Regions from separate parts of the Azospirillum sp. NS33 genome, predicted to be linked through region 2. Evidence: predicted binding sites of a transcription regulator. Region 2 holds the regulator's gene; the other holds the start of a gene.
What was found. The regulator LexA, encoded in region 2, represses DNA repair genes until DNA is damaged. The targets are predictions, from matches to a motif close to ATGTTCTANTTTGGTTC.
Positions count from the first base shown of each region.

Region 1: the regulator LexA is predicted to act here: its motif matches at 1,109-1,125, upstream of uvrA (excinuclease ABC subunit UvrA).

Region 1 is NZ_BAAKJB010000033.1:16,590-19,808, reverse strand. It holds gene uvrA (excinuclease ABC subunit UvrA) at 1-944, opposite strand, end outside; gene AC6H2I_RS23775 (single-stranded DNA-binding protein) at 1,242-1,730, shown strand; gene AC6H2I_RS23770 (GNAT family N-acetyltransferase) at 1,811-2,299, shown strand; gene AC6H2I_RS23765 (hypothetical protein) at 2,392-2,589, shown strand; gene AC6H2I_RS23760 (YcaO-like family protein) at 2,654-3,219, shown strand, end outside.
Region 2 is NZ_BAAKJB010000037.1:4,505-7,723, forward strand. It holds gene AC6H2I_RS25000 (molybdopterin molybdotransferase MoeA) at 1-462, shown strand, start outside; gene lexA (transcriptional repressor LexA) at 621-1,412, shown strand; gene AC6H2I_RS25010 (ComEC/Rec2 family competence protein) at 1,443-3,219, opposite strand, start outside.

The DNA.
Region 1 (3,219 bases), on a different contig from region 2:
TTGGACGAGGAGTTGGCCCAGGGCGCGATCGCCCCCTTGGCCAGGGAGCGGCCCTCGTCGGGCACCACCAGCAGGGGGTCGAAGTAGATCTTCGAGCCCAGGCCGTCGCAGGCCGGGCAGGCGCCGAAGGGGTTGTTGAAGGAGAACAGGCGCGGCTCGATCTCGGGGATGGTGAAGCCGGACACCGGGCAGGCGAACTTCTGGGAGAACACCGCCTGCTCGCCCGAATCGGCGTTCTCCACGAAGACGATGCCGTCGGCCAGCGCCAGCGCGGTCTCCAGGGAATCGGCCAGGCGGTTGCCCAGGCCCTCGCGCACCACCAGGCGGTCGACCACCACCTCGATGTCGTGCTTGAGCTTCTTGTTGAGCGCCGGCACCTCGTCGATCTCGTGCATGGTGCCGTCGACCCGCACGCGCTGGAAGCCGCGCTTGCGCAGCTCCTGGATCTCCTTGCGGTACTCGCCCTTGCGGCCGCGCACGAAGGGGGCCAGCAGCAGCAGCCGGGTGCCCTCGGCCATCTCCTGGATGCGGTCGACCATCTGGCTGACGGTCTGGCTCTCGATGGGCAGGCCGGTGGCGGGCGAGTAGGGGATGCCGACGCGCGCCCACAGCAGGCGCATGTAATCGTAGATCTCCGTCACCGTGCCCACGGTCGAGCGCGGGTTCCGGGAGGTCGTCTTCTGCTCGATGGAGATCGCCGGGGACAGCCCCTCAATGGAGTCGACGTCCGGCTTCTGCATCAGCTCGAGGAACTGGCGGGCGTAGGCCGACAGGCTCTCGACGTAGCGGCGCTGGCCCTCGGCGTAGATGGTGTCGAAGGCCAGCGACGACTTGCCCGACCCGCTGAGCCCGGTGATGACGATCAGCCGGTCGCGCGGCAGGTCGACGTCGACGTTCTTCAGGTTGTGTTCCCGCGCGCCGCGGACGCTGATGGTCTTGTTCATGGAGTGTTCTTAGCCGAAAGCCATGCCGAAAGAAAGAGGGCGAGCGGGCGCCGGAGCAGAGCCCGCACAGATATGGACGGCACGCCCGCCGATTGCCACCAGCGCGATGCCGCGTTGCGGCGGGCGCACGAAACCGCTTCCCCCGACGCCGCCGCGCGCGGTATACGTTCTTGGTATGTTCCAGTGAGGGCGTGCCATCATCGTCCGTTGACCCGGCGGGGCCCGGCGTGCTTCGTTGCGCGACGGAGGGACGGCACCGGGAACGCCCTGGTCACCCGCAGGAGGAGAGACAGTGCCATGAACGTGTGGACCTTTACCGGGCGGCTCGGCGCGGACGCGGAACTGCGCAGCGTCCAGAGCGGCGAGAAGGTGCTCGGGTTCCGCGTCGCCAACGACGTGGGCTTCGGCGAACGCAAGACGACGCAGTGGGTCGACTGCTCCATCTGGGGCCGCCGCGCCGAGGCGCTGGCGCCCCACCTCACCAAGGGCAAGGCCGTGGTGGTGTCCGGCGAGGTCACGATCCGCGAGTACGAGAAGCGTGACGGCACCCGCGGCGCCGGCCTGTCGGTGCGCGTGGCCGAGATCGACTTCACCGGCGGCGCCCGCGAAGAGGGCGGCGGGGGCGGCTACGGCGGCGGTGGCGGCGGCCAGGGCGGCTACGGCGGGGGTGGCGGTGGCCAGGGCGGCTATGGCGGCGGCGGCGGTGGCGGCGGCCAGGGTGGCGGCCAGGGCGGCGGCGGCCGCGCGCCGGCCCACAACGACCTGGACGACGAAATCCCGTTCTGACACGGGGCCCCGGCTGGTCGGGGCGGCCAGTCGGGGCTTCCGGTGGCCGGGGCGACGCGCCCGGTGGCGGAGGTGCCGGGATGATTCGGTTGGACGAGGTGCGGATCCGGGAGGTCGACCTGATCCGCCACGCCGACGTCTGCATCACGTTCCTGCGGGATAGCTTCGACTGCAGTTTCCTGGGTCCCGCGGCGTGGGACGGGACCTTCGGCCGCGACGGCGAGGGCTATCGGGCGTGGCTGCGCGCGTACCGGGGCACCATGCTCCATGCCTGGTACGGCGCGCGCATCGTTGGCGAACTGATGGCGGATGCCGATGCCGCCTACCTGCAGCACATCTACGTCGTTCCGGACCTGCGGCGAACCGGTCTCGGCGCGCTTTTGCACGCCCGGTTCCTCGACATGCTCAACGGCAGCGGTCCGAGCAGGGCGACCCTCAAAGTGTCGAAGCGCAACCTCCCGGCCGTCCGCTTCTATGAGCGGATGGGCTGGCGCCGTGTCTCCACCGACCTTCGCGATGAAAAGCTCGACCTATACGAATTGGCGCCCGCGGCACCCACCAGGTGCTGAAAAATTGTTTGACGCACCATTTGACATCGTGATGGTGGTGGGTAACACTCATCCGGTCTCGAGCAATGTCATAAATCCCGGAGATGACCGCCATGGCGAGCAAAAAAGACGAGGAGTCGCTTCATCGTGTGACCGGATTCTCCCTGTCGCTCAACGAGGAGGAGACGGAGCGCTTCCTGAAGGTGCTGAACGAAGAGGGGCTCATGCGGGCCGGCTTCGTCATCCACGAGTCCAACAACGCCAGCGTCACGGTCGAGCTGATGCCGAAACCTCCCGGAAAGGGCAAGTAGCGGCGGTTTGATCCGGTCCGGCACCCTGACGGGGGGCGGGATGGTGGTGTGCTCGGGTCGTCCGATGGACATGCAGTGGCTGAGTTCCAGTCTGCGCGCGATGCCGCTCGACGTGACCCTCACCCGCGCCAAGGTCCTGGCGGAGGCGTACGGGATTGTCAGGATCACCGACACCACGCGTCTGGACCGGATCGGCATCCCGGTGTTCGCGAGCATTCGCCCCGGCGCGGAACCGAATTCGCTGTGCGTGAATGCGGGAAAGGGTGTCACCGTCGACGAAGCGCGGGTTGGCGCGTACATGGAGGCGATCGAATTCGCGGCCGCGGAGTTCCGCCGCCGCCAGGTGGCTGTGTGGGACTGGACGCCACGCGCCATCGCCGGCCAGAGCGCATTCCCCCACGCGTTCGTCGACCTCTGCCCGCTGCTGGGCGTTCCCGTCGAACCGGACGGGCCCATCACCTGTGTGGAGGCGGAGGACGCAGCCACCGGTGGGCGGGTGGCGGTCCCGGCGGAACTGGTGTTCTTTCCATTCAACGAGAATCCCGGCCAGCGGGTGTTCGGCACCAGCACCAACGGCCTGTGCTCGGGAAACACGACCGACGAGGCCACGGTCCACGGGATCTGCGAGGT
Region 2 (3,219 bases):
GGCGACCACGACCTGGTGCGCGGCCTGATCGGCGGGGCGCCGGCCGTCCACGGCGTGGCCATGCGGCCCGCCAAGGGCATCCTGTTCGGGCAGGCCGCCGGGCGCCGCCTGCTCGGCCTGCCGGGCAACCCGGTGTCGGCGGCGGTGGCCGCGGTGCTGTTCCTCAAGCCCATGCTGCGGGCCTTTCAGGGGCTGCCCGCCGAGGACGGGCCGCAGCGCTTCGCCCGCCTGGCCGCGCCGCTGCCGGCGAACGGTGACCGCGCCGACCATGTCCGCGCGACGCTCTCCTGGACCGATGACGGGGAGGCCGTCGCCACCCCGTTCCCCCGCCAGGACGCCGCCATGACCACCCGCATGGCCTGGGCCGACGCTCTGGTCCTGCGCCCGCCCCACGCGCCGCCGGCACGGCAGGGCGACCGGGTGGCGATCCTGCCGCTCGGCGGTGGCTTTCTGGAGCTTTGACCAGACGGCGACTCGGCGGTTATCTTTTCCACCGGGGCACCGTTTCAGGCTTGACGAGGCCGCGGAACCAAACTAGAACAAACCAAGTCGTTTTACATTTGTTCCGATTCGGTTCGGCCATCTGGTTCCGCCGGTTCGCCCGGTTCGGGGAGGCACGCATGCTCACGCGCAAGCAGCAGGAACTCCTGCTCTTCATCCACGAGCGGTTGGGACAGGGGGGCGTCTCGCCCTCCTTCGACGAGATGAAGGACGCGCTGGGGCTGAAGTCCAAGTCGGGCATCCACCGCCTGATCACCGGGCTGGAGGAGCGCGGGTTCATCCGCCGCCTGCCGCACCGCGCCCGGGCGCTCGAGGTGACGCGCCTGCCCGAGGGCATGGAGCAGCCCCGCCATGCCGCCGCGGCCGCCGCGGCCGCCGCGGCCGTGCCGTCGCCCGGCGCGGCGGACGCCGCCCCGCCGGGCGATGCGGCGGCGGCGGTGCGGGCGCCGCGGCCGCGGTTCCAGCCCAACGTCATCCGCGGCGATTTCTCCGGCGCCATGCCGGGGCGCGAGGTGGTGGCGCCGGCCGAGACGGTGCAGCTGCCGCTCTACGGCCGGATCGCCGCCGGCACGCCGATCGAGGCGCTGCGCGACGGCTCGGCGGTGGTCGACATCCCCGCGACCATGCTGACCCCGGGCGAGCATTACGCCCTGGAGGTGTCCGGCGATTCGATGGTCGAGGCGGGCATTCTCGACGGCGACACCGTGGTGATCCAGCGCTGCGACACCGCCGACAGCGGCGCCATCGTGGTGGCCCTGGTCGACAACCACGAGGCGACGCTGAAGCGGCTGCGCCGCAAGGGCCACACCATCGCCCTCGAGCCCGCCAACGCGGCCTACGAGACGCGCATCTTCGGCGCCGACCGGGTGCGGGTGCAGGGCCGGCTGGTCGGGCTGATCCGCAAGTACTGACCGCCGCGCGCCGTGCGGCGGGGGGAACGCTCACCGCCCCGTCCAGGGCCGTTCGCCGCGCCAGCTCCGGGCGTCCTCCACCCGCACGCCGGCGGGCGACAGGTAGAGGGCGTGGGCGCCCTTGCGCCAGCGGTCCCAGCGGTCGACCACCACCGGCGCCCGGCAGCCGCCCGCCGCCTCGACGCTGACGACGGCGTCGGCGAGGCCGCAATCCTCCACCAGGGCCTCCGGGGCGCGGACCAGGGCCACCGCCCGCCCCGCCGCACGATAGACGCAGCCCAGGGCGTCGCAGGAGAGCCGCCCGTCGGCGCTGCGCCCGGCCGTCGGCCACGGCGCCGCGCGGGCGCGGGCGCCGTCGCGGCGCAGCCAGACGTCGGCGGTGAAGCGCTGTCCGCGGGCCGACGAGAAGGACAGGCCACCGTCGGCGGTGCGCACCGCGACCAGATCGCCCTCCCCGGCGACCAGCACGTCGGGCCGCTCCATCAGGGCCGGGGTGGCCAGGCCGAAGACCAGGCACGGCACGCCGAGCAGCCGCCAGGGCCGCCGCCACAGCGCCAGCCACAGGCCGCCCAGGGCGACGACCGCCACCCCCCAGGCCGGCATCGCCGGCACCACGGCGACGGCGCCCGGCAGGGCGCTCACCGTCTCCGCGGTCCACAGCACGGCGGCCACGCCCCAGCCCATGACGACCAGCGCCGGCGCCTCCAGCCCCAGCGGCATCAGCAGATAGGCGGCAAGCCCCGCCGGCATCACCCAGAAGGACGTCACCGGCACCGCCACCAGATTGGCCAGGACGCCGTAGAAGGTCACCGTCTGGAAGTGATGGAGCGCAAAGGGTGCGGTCGCCGTCGAGGCGACCACGCTGGTCAGCGCCAGCCCCCCGGCGTAGAGGGCGGCCCGGCCGATCCAGCCCTGGCCGGTGCGCCACCGCGCCAGGCCCGGCGCCACGAGCTCGTAGGTGGCGATCAGCGCCACCACCGCGGCGAACGACATCTGGAAGCTGGGTCCGAGCATCCCGTCGGGCAGGACCAGCAGGACGACACAGGCGGCGAAGGCCACCAGGCGCATGCTGAAGGGGTCGCGGTCCAGCATGACCGCCGCCAGCACCACCCCGGTCATCAGCACCGAACGCAGGGTCGGCACCGGCGCGCCCACCATCATGGTGTAGGCGACCGCGGCCACCAGCCCGGCGGCGGCGGCGATCTTCTTGATCGGCCAGCGCAGCGCCACCGGCTCGACCAGGGCCAGCAGGGCGCGCACCGCGAAGAACACCAGCCCGGCGACGAGGCCGATGTGCAACCCGGAGATCGACAGCAGGTGGGCCAGCCCGCTGTCCCGCATCGCCTGCAGGGCGGGCTCGGGAATGCCCGAGGGCTCGCCGTTCAGAAGCGCCGTGGTGATGCCGCCGGCCGGCCCCTCGACGATCGCCGCGACCCGCGTGGCGACGGAGTCGCGCGCCGCCTCCAGCGCCACCTGCACCGCCTGCCAGCCGCCCGGCGGCGGCGCCTCGACCAGGTCCGGCCGGCCCAGGGCGTAGCCGACGGCGCCGATGCCGTCGAAGAAGGCGTGGCGGCGGAAATCGAAGGCGCCCGGGGCGGCCGGGGCGGGCGGCGGGCGCAGCGAGGCCCGCAGGCGCACCACCGCGCCGGGCGGCGGCAGCGCCCCGCGGGCGAGCAGGCGCACCCGCACGCGGCGGGGCGTCGCCGCCGGCTCCAGCCCCTCCACCACCGGGTCGGCCAGCACCACCCGCCCGCCGCGGGCCTGGCGCTCGACGTCGACGACGCGTCCGGTGACCGCCACCGCGCGG